Regions from separate parts of the Selenomonas oralis genome, predicted to be linked through region 2. Evidence: riboswitches for the same ligand, from Rfam matches in the RefSeq annotation. Region 2 holds a riboswitch; each other region holds the start of a gene.
What was found. A riboswitch is a leader RNA that binds a small molecule or an ion and turns the genes downstream of it on or off. The one in region 2 is predicted to bind cobalamin.
Positions count from the first base shown of each region.

Region 1 (4,551 bases), 310 kb from region 2:
CACCCTGTCATAAATGACAGGGTGGAAAAACTTTTTAGCTCCTCGCTGTTTCGTATGAGGAATTATATACGAACAAAGGTGTTTCCATCTTCGTGAATAACCCTGCAGCATCGAATTCAGGGAGACCGGATAGCAAGATTCCATTTGCCATCCCATGGAACAGGCTCTTTTTCCGAGCCGATGTATGGATCGCATTTTATAATCAAGTAATCGCCTCGAGCGGAATCACATGCGGCATACTATGCTCATCGACATAAATTTTCGTTTTGACACGATATACCTCTTCCATCATGGACTCCGTGAAAATCTCACGCGGCTCCCCCTGAGCGTACACTTCCCCCTTCTGTAAAATGATAATCTCATCAGCAAATTTCGCGGCCAAATCGAGATGGTGCAACGTTACCAATGTCGTAAATTGATTTTCGCGGGTCAATCTTTTCAATAAGGTCAGCAGCTTGAATTGCTTATGCAAATCCAGCGCACTGGTAGGTTCGTCGAACAGCAATACCGTAGGTTCCCTTACCAGTGCCTGCGCAATAAACACAAGCTGCCGCTGCCCTCCGCTCAGAGCCATGATGCTGCGAGAAGCAAGCTCCTGCATATTCAACCGCTGCAGCACTTCCTCCGTCGCTCGAATATCTTCCTCTTTGACGCGGAAAGACAGCGAGCCCATACGCCCCAGCATGACGATCTCAAAGACCGTCAGATTGATTTTGCAGTCGTTGTCCTGAGACAGATAGCTTACCGTGCTGCTGAGTTCCTCGGACGAATATGTCTCAGCCAGCTTGCCGTTGATGCGGATATCCCCTTTGCCCGACAAGATTCCTATGATCGTTTTCAAGAGCGTTGATTTCCCTGCGCCGTTCGTTCCGATTACAGCCGTCAGTTTTCCGGTCTGAGCAACAAAATCAACACCCCGCAATATATTCTTTTGGGAATCGGAGGAATATCCAAAGGTCAAATTATGAACTTCAATCATTTGAAATAACTCCTTTTCCTAGTCAATACCAACGAGAAGAAAAAGGGGACACCGATGATTGCCGTCACAATACCAATCGGAAACATCGCCCCGGGAATCAGCATTTTACTGCCAATGGACGCCAGCGATAAGATCGCCATTCCGCACACTGCAGAGAGAGGCAGGAAATACCGCTGATCCTCACCGACCAGCATCCTCGCAATATGCGGTCCGACGATGCCGATAAAGCCGATCGTTCCCACGAAGGACACGGCGACTGCGGTGATGATCGATATGAAAAGAAAAACTTTGACTCTCAGACGCTCGACATTGATCCCCAAACCGGCGGCCTTTTCATCCCCCAGCTTCAGTGCCGTCAGCCGCCACGATTCGCGCATCATAAGCGGAAGCATCAGGAGCAGTACGATGAAAACAATGGAGATGTTCAGCCAAGTTGCTTTTGACAGACTGCCCATCGTCCAAAAAACAATGTTCTGGAGAGCTTCGGGCGTTGCCATATACTGCATCAGAGATTGAAGCGCCTGGAACAAGAACATCATGCCAATACCGGCAAGGATCATTGTCTCAGAGGAAAAACTCTTGATCTTATTGATGGAGTATATGAAGAAACTCGTCAGTCCTGCGAATATAAACGCACCGAAAGGCACCATGAACTCACCCAGAAACTCCAGTGAGCTCAGTCCGACCACAACCACGAGGGAGGCGCCGAACCCCGCGCCTGCCGATATGCCGAGGGTATAGGGGCTAGAGAGCGGATTATCGAGAATCGTCTGCATTCCCGCCCCGGCAATCCCCAGAGAAGCCCCGACGAGCAAAGCCATGACGGCCGTCGGAAGCCGAATCGACCAAACGATGACATTCGCGTTTTTGGAAACCTCCGGCGACTGTATCACCGCCAGCCAAACATCCTGTGGCGTGAGCGAGGCCGGGCCTACAATCACGTCGGTCATAAAACTTATTGCACAAATCAGCAGCCCGAGCAAAATAAAGATGATTTTGCGGTAACTCTGCTTTTTGTAGTCAAAATGATCCTTCATCTCTTCCACTATGTTAAGCCCTTTCCTAATTCAAATGCATGAACCAAATTCCCCCATAGGAGAACGGAAGAAATTTTTCGTAGAATTCCTTGAGCGTGCCTTCCGGATCAACATCTGCGAACTCTTCGGGATAGTACGTCTTGGCCAGATACTCAAATACAGCGCAGTCGTAGACCTCACGCGGCAATCCATGATGAGCCGAATAGATCTGCTTGTTCTTGACTGCTTTCAGCTGATTCCAACCATCGCGCTGTGTAAATGCCTTCAAGAGCTCCTGAGAATTCTCTTCGCTTGTTTCAAATCCGAGGCGCATGGCAGTAGCCTTTTTCGGCCAATAGGAGCCCATGATCATGATGATGTCGGGATCCTTTTCCAGAATAAATTCGGGATTGACAGGACCCGCCGATGCGACTACATCTTTTGTAATGAGATCGGCGCCGCACACCGTTGCCAAGGCACCCCATGCAACCTTGCTGCTGTATGCAGTGCCAAATCCTTCTGGTCCTTCATTGCCCGTCTCAATATAGACCGTCGGTTTCGGCTTGTTGATCTTATTGACGCGGTCGGTGACCCTTGTCACGTGCTCCGTATAAAACTTCTTGAGCTCTTCCGCGCGCTCCTCCTTGCCCAACGCCTTGCCGATGGCTTCAATCGAACGCTGATGATTTTCAAGCTTCTCCGCATGATAGTCGATATAAATAGTCGGTATTCCGGCTGCATCGATCTTCGGCTTCACATCGGATTCGTACTGATCTTTCATGTACAACGGGATAAAGATGACATCCGGATTCAGAGAAATCACCTTTTCCGTATCGAAGGTTTTTTCATTCACAGCGCCGATGAGAGGAATCTTTTCCAATTCCGGAAGATCCGCTTTGAAATGATTCCACATATCCACACGATATTTGCTTAAAGACGGATCAATCCCAACGATGATATTGGCAACATCCTTGCCTGTCAGTGCCGCCATCGTCATAAACGCACCGCCCGAAGCACTCCACTGCACAACGACGCGTTCTGCCGGCTTTTTCAACGTGACTGTCTGTCCTGTTACATCCGTAATCTCAATGGGCTTGTCATTCTGCGCCGCATCCTTCTTCACATCTCCTGAACCTCCGCAGGCCGTGAAAATCATGCTGACCATCAGAAGAAGAACCGTAACAACGGAAACCATATACTTCTTTGTCTGAAACATGAAAACACCTCGTTCTTTAATTTTTTGAGACCACCTCTTGTTGATTCCACCGAATCATTGCCGATCCGGATACGGTCAAACACAATTTGCCTTTGCTCCTGCCATCACCTTCTCCCCAATCTTCTCTTCTGCCTCCGGATTCAGATCCTTCTTCTATATAATTTTTCTGCACTCCATATCATCAGCAACGGCGCGTTCACGATGAAGTTCTCTGCCGCCCTCGCTCCATACAAAAAGCCCGTTTCCCCATCCAAAGGAAACGGGCTGTAATCTCAGCTGCTCAAAAAACACCATACCGAATAAGCTCAGGCATAGTATGAGCATCCATGTATACAAAATCTCCATCCCCGTCACTCGCAGGTCAATCGGTGATTGTCAACTAGGCAGTTCTCCTGGCTTCAGTTCATCGTTTCTTTGCGCCTTCCCAAGAAAAACTCTCAGTGACCAAGAACGCTGTGCGTCCTTCTGCAAAGTCGCTCGCTGCTACAGTGGCGTGACCGCTTTGGCTTGCACCAAATTCCCTATTAAGTCCAAAGACACCCAATTCAATCATATAAAATTTTTATTATATAATAACATGAGACTTGTAACGTGTCAATCAAAACCTTCAGGCAGATGGATTGGGTCTGCCTTGTAGCAGGTTTTGACGCTCGCATAGCCGGTCTTGCTCTTTACCGTCTTCGTGCCCGTAACCGTGAGTTTCCTGCCGTCGGCACAGAGATAGGCGTCTTCGTCGCTGAGATAGGTCATGTTCTCGAAACGCCCGATGTCATTCTTCCAAGCCCGGGTCTTTGCTCGTTCGTAGTTGTTCGGCTTGATGTAGGCCGCCTGCCCATTCGCTTTGAGATAGACGTAGTTCTCTTCGCTTTCATAACCAGCGTCGGCGATGACCTTGGCATAGCGCTCCTTCGTATGCGCATGAAAATCTTCTAGGAACGGGATGAGCATCGTCGTATCTGTCGGTTGCGGTCCAACCGTTGCCCATGTGATGAATTCTGCATCGACGCCGCATTGGATATTGTAGGCCGGCTTCAGTTGTCCGTTTCGCATCGCATCTTCTTTCATCCGCATAAAGGTCGCATCGGGATCCGTCTTGGCGAAGCTGTTGCGCGTTCCCATGATGCGGAGCTTTTTCTGGTAATCTTTCCAGCGTGCGATGAATTCGTCCAGTTTCTCCAGCATCTTTTGCAGCATGCTTTTGCGCCGTCCACTCCCATGAACGAAGACGAGGCCTTGCTCCTTCTGCAGACGTTTCAGTTGCTTGCGCATCTTCTAAAGAAAGTTCACATCGCGTCGGCAAGCCGTCTCAATTCTTCGAGAGCTGAAGAGATGGTTCATGC
Region 1 is NZ_CP194411.1:44,534-49,084, forward strand. Features, by position in the region: gene ACRTGH_RS00205 (ABC transporter ATP-binding protein) at 203-979, opposite strand; gene ACRTGH_RS00210 (FecCD family ABC transporter permease) at 976-2,016, opposite strand; gene ACRTGH_RS00215 (ABC transporter substrate-binding protein) at 2,042-3,211, opposite strand; cobalamin riboswitch at 3,577-3,770, opposite strand; gene ACRTGH_RS00220 (transposase) at 3,806-4,405, opposite strand; gene ACRTGH_RS12245 (transposase) at 4,484-4,551, opposite strand, start outside.
Region 1: it holds a riboswitch for cobalamin, as region 2 does, so the genes downstream of both, ACRTGH_RS00215 (ABC transporter substrate-binding protein) here and nikB (nickel ABC transporter permease) in region 2, are expected to answer to the same signal.

Region 2 (4,551 bases):
TTGAAAGATATACAGAAAAATGCGGATGAACGTGGTATCGATATACAGCATGTCGGCATCAAGGATGCACATCTGCCGTTTCGCGTCAAAGAGAAGTGCGGCGGTTTCCAAGAAGTTTTGGCACGTATTCGTTTTACCGTTTCTTTGCCGAAGGAATACAAGGGAACACATATGAGCCGCTTCCTGGAGATTCTTCATCGCTGGTGCGACAAACCTGTGGCAGAAAAAGAGATGGAGGAGATGCTGGAGGAAGCACTCGTTCGTCTTGAGGCACAAACAGCAAAACTGAGGCTTTCTTTCAAATATTTTATTGCTAAAAGGGCACCTGTGAGCGGTAAAAAATCTGTTCTGGATTTGGACTGCTTCTTTGAGGGAGAGAAGAAGTCGGGAGAGCCGATGGCGTTTCGTCTTGGCGTCACCGTTCCGGCTACGTCGCTTTGTCCGTGCAGTAAGGCAATTGCGCGTTATGGTGCGCATAACCAGAGAAGTCTTTTACAAGTTGTTGTCGAATTCAGACCATCCGCATCATGCATTTTTATCGAGGATTTGGCTGCTTTAGTAGAAGACCAAGCTTCGTGTTCGATCTATCCTCTGTTGAAACGTGAGGATGAAAAGTATGTGACGGAAAAGGCTTATGAGCGGCCGAAGTTTGTCGAGGATATTCTGCGCGATATTGTGCTTGTCTTGCGTCCCTTGCAAGGACTGCATTGGTTTTCTGTTGTTTGCGAGAATTTTGAGTCTATTCATAACCATAGTGCTTATGCGAGCCATGAGGAGTTTGTGGGGCACAGTGAGTAGATCAATGGTCGGATGTTTGATAGCTGTACAGGAGGAGGTATCGCATGAAGATGTTCTGCAAGCGCTTTGTTTTGCCGCTTTTGCTTGTTTTCATTATCTCTGGTGCGGTTATCTATTCCACTGTTGATATCAATACGCTTACAAACCTTACGGCGTTTAAACCTTGGTCGATTGTACTTGCGCTTATCTGTGTGGGACTTGGGCTGACGCTTGACGGTACGCGTCTCATGCATCTTGTGAAAATTTCAGATGAAAAAATTACGCTGTCCCAGGCCGTACAAGTTGTTTTTGGTAACTACTTTCTTGCGCTTTTGACACCTGGCGCAACGGGAGGGGCAGTCGCCCAACTCATGTTTTTGCGTCATGCGGGAATTCCCGCAGGCAAAGCGACAGTGCTTGTCATTGTGCGGACACTGGTTTCGATTCTCTTTCTTATTTGTTGTATGCCGTTCATTTTTCTCCATGATACAGGTATTTTGCCAGGGATTGATAACCATACATTGATGTTGATTTCCATTGCGGCTTTTATCGTTATCATGCTGATTGTTGCGGCAGCTCGTACGAATGTCCTCGATTATGTTGTACTGCGCTTCACAAAACATGCAAAGGACGAACGCAGAAAAAAAATTATGGCATTTTATCGCGACATTAAGACCGGTGTACATCTTCTTGCATCGTCGCCTAAAAGTATGATACGCATTTTTTTTGAATCGGGACTCAGTCTCATATTTATCTATGCGATTGTACCGTGTCTTCTCCTTGGACTTGGCGTGACGGATGCCGATTGGTATACTGTCATGGGTCGCATGATTTTTCTTAATATGCTGCTCTATTTCACACCTACCCCAGGCGGCTCAGGAATTGCTGAAGGAGGCTTTGTCTTTCTTTTCGCTGATTCCGTTCCGGCAGGTACCGTTGGTATTCTTGCCGTTTGCTGGCGTCTTATTGCGGAGTATATCCCGTTTTTCATAGGACTTTATTATACGCTGAAGATTTTTGGTCGGGATTTCCTCAATCGTCAATTAGAACATTAAAAATAAGGTAATTCTTGCAAATCAAAATAGTTGTTTCCAAAGAAAATCTTGTATCTTTTTCTTGCTACACACTTTTATATGATGTATAATTACTTTCAGTAATATAAAACTTCATACGGTACGTCATAAGTGTCGCCGACCTATATCGGCGAGCGATGAGAGGAAAATGGGTGAAAGACCCATGCTGTCCCGCAGCTGTAATCGGGGAATTTGTTTCCATGGGAAGCGCTGAAATCGCTGTTTCTGATGAAAGTGCTGAATGCATCGGCACTTCCTGACATGTCACTGGGGAAAACCCGGGAAGACGGAAACAAACGATGATCCGAGAGCCAGAAAGCCTGCTTATGATAAGATTCATTGCTTGACTTACGAGAGATGGGGAGATGGATGCCAAGGCGTATTCCGATGGGGGAATATGTCCTTGGTATTCCGCGCTTTGTGGGAAGCACCGCATGTCCTGTCGTTGGTCGATGGACATGCGGTTTTCTTATGGAAACGCCGCAAGATCTGCGTTTCTGAATAAAAATCCTTCGCTGAGATTTCGGGAGGATTTTGCAGGAGTAATTTTTGATTTTGTAAGGAGATGAGGTATTGCATTGAAAGGAAAAGATTTGATACGTCGCCTGTGTCAGATGCTCATCACGCTTTTGGGCGTTACATTCTTGACATTCGGTCTGACGTATCTCGCTCCCGGTGATCCTGTAGAGATGATCCTGGAGACCGGCGATACGATGGTGTCGCAGGAAACTATCGAAAAGACACGTCACGAATTGGGGCTTGACCGTCCCTTCCATGAGCAGTATCTGCACTGGCTTTCCGGCTTGCTGCATGGCGATATGGGCATGAGCTATTCCGCCAAGATGCCGGTTGCTGAAAAGCTTGAGCAGAATCTTCTCGGCACGCTGCTTTTGGCAGGAACAGCAACCTTGATGATGCTCGTCGTTTCTGTGCCTTGCGGAGTCATCGCAGCTTTATATCGCAACCGTTGGCCGGATTATTTGATTCGCGGCGTGTCCTTTCTCGGCGTTTCGATGCCAAGCTTCTGGGTCGGCTTGCTGCTTCTCTTTGTCTTCGGTTTGAAATTGGGACTGTTCCCGATTTCGGGCGGCGAGGTCACTCTGGAAGGGCTGATTCTTCCGTCTGCAACCCTGGCGATCCTCCTGTCTTCCAAGTATACGAGGCAGGTGCGTACCGCCGTGCTCGAAGAGTTCAGTCAGGATTACGTCATCGGCGCCAAGGCTCGCGGTCTGTCCATGCAGCGCATTCTGTGGCGCCATGTGCTGCCCAATGCGTTTTTGCCGCTCATCACGCTCTTCGGTTTGGCTCTAGGCTGGCTCTTGGGCGGTGTGGCGATCGTCGAGATCGTCTTCGGCTGGCCCGGCATAGGCCGCCTGGCGGTGCGGGCGATCGAGATGCGAGACTATCCGTTGTTGGAGGGATTCGTTCTCTGGACAGCCATCTTCTACATGGTGGTCAACTTCCTTGTGGATCTGTCCTATGTATATCTTGATCCGCGCCTGAAGAAGGGGGCGAAATCATGAGCAAGGACGCAAAGCTCCTGCGCTTCTATTCCATATTGGCAGGGTTGATCTTCCTCACAGCGCTTCTCGCGCCCTTCATCTTGACGCAGGATCCCTATGAGTCGTCGATGCAGCAGGCATTTCTGCCGCCTTCCGCCGAGCATTGGTTCGGAACGGATAAACTCGGGCGCGATCTCTTTACGCGCGTGATTTACGGCGCGCGCATATCGGTGTTCATGTCTTTGACGGTCGTCATCCTCATCGCCGGCATCGGCTCTGCCATCGGCGTCGTTGCCGGCTATGTCGGCGGCAAGGTGGATACGATCATCATGCGCTTTGCCGATATGTTCCTCGCCTTTCCGGGCATCGTGCTGGCGATCGCCATTGCGGGCATGATGGGCGGCAGCGTGGTCAATGCCATCCTCGCCCTTGTCGCCGTCGGTTGGACGAAGTATGCACGCCTGGCGCGCAGCATGACGCTGAAGGTGCGCCAGCAGGATTATATCGCGGCGGCTGTGACGAACGGCACGCGTCCCGTGCAGATGTTTTTCCGCCATATCGCGCCCAATATCCTTTCCATCATACTGGTGACGGCAGCCGTCGATATCGGGGCGATGATGATGGAGCTGGCAGGTCTTTCGTTCCTGGGCTTTGGCGCGCAACCGCCGACGCCGGAATGGGGGCTCATGCTCAACGAAGGCAGGCAGGCACTGCAGACGGCGCCGTGGCTCATGCTGTTCCCCGGCGCCGCCATCGTCCTCGTCGTCGCTGTGTTCAATCTGTGGGGAGATGCGTTGCGCGACTGGCTTGATCCAAACAAGGCAAGCTGATGGTTTTACGATGTCTTATGATTTTAGGAGGCTGAAATTTAATGAAAAAGTGGAAGAAGCTGCTTTCTGTTGCCATGGCGGCGTGTTTGTCCGTGGCGGTATTCGCAGGCTGCGGCGGCAAAGAGGCTTCGAAGGATACCTTGCGCGTCGGCGTGACGAACTTCGCGGACTCTCTTGAGCCGACGGAAAATGCTTTCGGCTGGGTCGTCATGCGCTACGGTATGGGCGAGACGCTGACGAAGTTTGATGAGAAGATGAACATCCAGCCGTGGCTCGCAGAGAAATGGACGATCAGCGACGACAAGCTCACGTGGACGTTCAAGATCCGCGACGGCGTGAAGTTCTCGAACGGGAACCCGCTGACGGCAG
Region 2 is NZ_CP194411.1:2,330,919-2,335,469, reverse strand. Features, by position in the region: gene folE2 (GTP cyclohydrolase FolE2) at 1-798, shown strand, start outside; gene ACRTGH_RS11040 (lysylphosphatidylglycerol synthase transmembrane domain-containing protein) at 843-1,832, shown strand; cobalamin riboswitch at 1,943-2,192, shown strand; gene nikB (nickel ABC transporter permease) at 2,429-3,373, shown strand; gene nikC (nickel transporter permease) at 3,370-4,182, shown strand; gene ACRTGH_RS11025 (ABC transporter substrate-binding protein) at 4,224-4,551, shown strand, end outside.

Region 3 (4,551 bases), 230 kb from region 2:
CCCAACGATAGATGCCTAAAGGCGCCTTATAGACACGCCGGTTCTTTACGGCGTCCAAATTGCTCCAGTCCTGTCCGTCATAAGCGTTGCGGTAAATATCCTCCGGCGTAAAATCCGAAAAATTGCTCAGGATGATGACATCGGGATTCCACGACATCACCTGTTCCATCGTGATTTTCGGCCATTGATCCTCGACATCTACAACATTTTCACCGCCGGCAGCTTCGATCATAATCTTGTTGACGGAGCGCGTGCCGGCTGCCGTCAGCTGCTCATTCTGCAAATAGAGTACTTTCGGGCGCGGCTTTCCCTCCAGCTCCTTCGCCTTTTCCTTAAAATAAGCTTCGCTTTCCTTGTGGTAAGCGATCAGGGCGTTTGCCTCTTCCTGCTTGTTCAATATATCGCCGAGGAGCGCGATGCCCTTCTGCACGTCTTCCAACGTGCCATAGCGGATCTTGACAGCGGGGATGCCCATGCTCGCAAGTTTCTCGCCGACCTCCGGCTGATAATCCCAAATAACTGCCAAGTCAGGGCGCAGCTTGGCAATCTCTTCGTAATTCACATTGAAATTGCGGTCGACGAACGTATCGTTGACCTCCGCCATCTTCGGCGCCATCTTGCGCAGCATGCTCTTTTTGTAAGCGGCCATAGCAGACGGGTGCATACCGACAAGCTTCTCCGAACTGCCGTCCACGGCATAGACGATGGAAGCCCACGGCACGGGAACCACGACCATTCTCTGCGGATCCTTCTTGATCTTGACTTCCGCGCCGGTAAGATCCGTCACCATCTTCGTCTCTGAAGTCTTCTCTCCCTCTTGGCTCGTACCGCCGCAGCCCGCAGCGAAGAAAAAGCATGTGAGCAGTGCAAACGCACAAACCCAAAGCTTTGTCCTGCGATACATCGTGAGATCCATCCTGTCGCCTCCTAAACAATTCTTCAACAAATCCACCTAGAAAAATCTCCCCCCTGAAAGCTCAAGGGGGAGAAACATCATTTTCTTTTATTTGCTCTTCAGAGCGTCCCATGCCTCGTTCGCACGATCTACGAAGAGGTCGCGAATGGCCTTGTTCTCGCCGAGACCATGGATGTAGGTCTTGACCTTGAAGCCTTCGCTCTCGAGCACGGACTTATGGGAATCCGGCTCAGCGCCTGCCATGTCGTTGTTTGCATGGTCGCCGGCGACCATCATCATCGGCATGAGCGTAACCGTGTCAATACCCTTTGCTTTGAGCTGCGGAATGATGTCCTCAAGGCTCGGCCAGCCCTCGACGGTGTAGATGAACGTATTCTTGAGATTCATCTTGTCGATGCCGTCCTGGATGACAGCGTAGTAGGCATTGGCCGGATGCGGCGTGCCGTGCGCCATGACGAGGATTGCCTCGTTGTCCGCTACCTTGGGGAACTGCGTCGAAAGCGCCTTCAGAGTCTCCGCAACATCGTCGCGCTGCTCTTCCTGACCCTGCCAGTACATGAGCGTCGTGCCGAGCGTCATCTTCTTGAAATCGTTCTTATACTCGTTGAAGATAGCCTTGTCATAAGCGTACTCCATACCGGGAATGACATCGAGGGAACAGAGCGCCACACGCGTATAGCCGTCCTTCTTCAACTGCTTCAAAGCCGCTTCAGGCGTGGGAATGTCAATGCCTTCCTTCTCCTTGATGCGGTCAACGATGATATGCGACGTAAACGCCAGCTCGACCTTTACGCCGGGATGAGCCGCCTGAATGGCCTTGACCGTCGCCTCAATCGTCTTCGCACGCGAATCTTTGTACGTTGTGCCGAAGCTCATGACAAGAATGGCATCCTTGTTCGGAAGCTTCTGGAGCTTGGGGTTCTCATTCTTCAAAAGGCCGATCTGAGAAGCCTCAAGGAGCGCCGGTGTCGGATTCTTTACCTCAGGGTTCAGCATGTAGCCGGCATGAGCCGCAGGCGCACCGATAGCAAAAATTGCGCTGCAGGCAAGGGACATGGCCAGCATCCTTTTGAAATTCTTCTTCATGAAAGCATCTCTCCTTTAAAATGATTACGTAAGGAAATATAGCAAGCCCTGGCCTAAATGCAGCATCAGCCAAGGCGGGCTTGAAAAAAGAAAGCTCCGGGTCTCCACCCCCGGAGCTGCTGCAGAGCAGCAAAAGAGAACTGGATCGGAAATAATATATGAGCAATGCTTTCCCCTGTAGCCAAGCCGCAGGGAAAACTCTCCGCCGAAAATAAGCCCCTTTGCCCGCGTGGGGAAGGGGGTTTTCGGAGGGGAGGCACTACAAAAGAAAACCCGGCCTCAGCCGGGATTCATTGCGTTGCGCAATAATCCCCTTCCCCATCACTCGCAGGTCAAACGGTGATTGTCAGCTAGGCAGTTCTCCTGGCTCCAGGTCATCGCTCCTCTGCGCCTTCCCAGGGACATTCCCCAGTGACATCATGCAGATTCACTCGCTGTTACAGTGGCGGGACCGCTCCGGCATTTACCGGATTCCCTATTAAGTCTTGCGACACCTAACCCAATCGATATGGAGTTTTTATGGTTCTATGAACCTCATGTATTATGGTAGCACTCATTCCTATGTTTGTCAACACCCTTTTCAGGATATTTTAGGAATTTCCCAAATTAGGTCAAGAGAACATCGACAGACCTTTCGATGGTATAAAACCAGGAAACTTCCTTCTAGAAGTCAACCTGCTCCATCTCCTCGCGTGACTTGTCACAGCGCAGCTCCTGATTTTTCACGCTGACCTGCGTGCCCGGCGCGACCGACTTCGTGATAAACGCATTGCCGCCGATGACGGCGCCCTTGCCTATGACCGTATTGCCGCCGAGGATCGAGGCGCCGGAGTAGATGGTCACATAATCCTCGATGGTCGGATGGCGCTTCTTATCCTTCAGCATACGGCCGCCCTTCGTCGAGAGCGCCCCCAAAGTTACCCCCTGATAGATTTTCACATGCTCGCCGATTTCCGTCGTCTCACCGATGACAATGCCCGTAGCATGGTCGATGAAAAAGCTCCTGCCAATCGTCGCGCCCGGGTGGATATCCACACCCGTACAGCTGTGCGCATACTCGGACATGATGCGCGGAATCACGGGAACGTCGAGCACATGAAGCTCATGCGCGAGACGGTGCACGGTGATCGCGTACAGTCCTGGATAGGAGTAAATGATCTCCGCCTCGCTCGACGCCGCAGGATCTCCCTCGAATGTCGCATGAACATCCAATTCGATGTAGGAGCGGATCTTCGGTATGGCGCGGAAAAAGGCAAGTGTGATCTCCTGGGCTCGGTCAGCAATATCGCCTTCCGTTTGCACGTTCGAGCATTTGCACGGCAGAGCGATGGCGATCTGTTTGTTCAGCAGGTACGCCACATCCTCTATAACCATCGTCATATTGTTCTCAACGCTGTAGACGCGGTAGTGCTCATCCTTGAAATAGCCCGGAAAAACAATGCGCACGAGTTTGTCGAGAATATCGATGACCGTCTTCTTGTCCGGGCGGCAAAAGACATCCATCTTGTCAATAATACGCTCCTGTCTGTAATCCTCCAGGATGTCGTTGATGATGCCATGCAGGTTCTCCGCTATGATGTCCGCCATTCTTCCACTTCTCTTTCCTAGTAATGTTCAGCCGCTACGCGAAACGGCATGACCTGCTTTCAATGCCGCACTGCACTTTCAGTCACCGTTCATGAGCCAAGCACATGGGGCAAAAAATACACGAGCTGCTTCGTCCACCAGTCCCAGCCATAATCGACATCCTCGCCCCAGAAATCAACCCAGGCATCGATGCCGCGCGCCTCAAGCACCCTGCAAAGACGTGCAAGCGAACGCCGCGGCTCATCCAAGCCGTGCCCTTGCCCCGTACAGAAGACAATGTTCTTCTCATTGTAAAGCGCGATATAGGGATGTTCATTTGCCATGTTCGGCAGGAAGTCCAACGGCGAATTGTCGTAGAGTTGCCCATTGAGCCAGCCGCCGAAGAATTTCTTCGCATCATACGAGCCGGCAAGCGCAACAAGTCCGGAAAAGTATTCAGGCCGCCGCAAAAAGACAATCGTTGCATGTGTCGCACCGAAACCGCAGCCAACCGCTAGAGGCAGGCGCTGCACGCCTCCCTGGGAGCGGATATACGGCAAGACTTCCTCAACGATATACTCGTAATAAGCTTCCTGTCGGTTTGCACGCCACTCTCGGTCATCGCGGCTGAACCAGCTCTCACCGTCAACGGTATCAACCGTCACGAGGCGAATCAGCTGCCCGTCAATCCAAGGAGCGAGCGCGTCCACCACGCCGGCTCCCTCGTATGCGTCCGAAAGCCCTCTCTGCGGCGGAAAGGCCAGCACAGGAATACCGCCCGCTCCATACGTCCTGACCGTCATTTCCTTTTGCAGCCTCTCGCTGAACCAGCGGTCCTCTCTCTTTTCCATACCCATGCCCCCGCTTTCCACAATGCAGCAGCCAATCTCCATATCATCAACTATACTATACAAAACCTCGCCTGACAAGGCATCCCTAGGCTAAGGCGCGAATCAGAAGAAGCCCTGCCCAGGCCGCGAGAA
Region 3 is NZ_CP194411.1:2,559,094-2,563,644, forward strand. Features, by position in the region: gene ACRTGH_RS12025 (ABC transporter substrate-binding protein) at 1-916, opposite strand, end outside; gene ACRTGH_RS12030 (sirohydrochlorin cobaltochelatase) at 1,004-2,002, opposite strand; cobalamin riboswitch at 2,339-2,515, opposite strand; gene ACRTGH_RS12035 (serine O-acetyltransferase) at 2,666-3,589, opposite strand; gene ACRTGH_RS12040 (alpha/beta hydrolase-fold protein) at 3,679-4,419, opposite strand; gene crcB (fluoride efflux transporter CrcB) at 4,505-4,551, opposite strand, start outside.
Region 3: it holds a riboswitch for cobalamin, as region 2 does, so the genes downstream of both, ACRTGH_RS12030 (sirohydrochlorin cobaltochelatase) here and nikB (nickel ABC transporter permease) in region 2, are expected to answer to the same signal.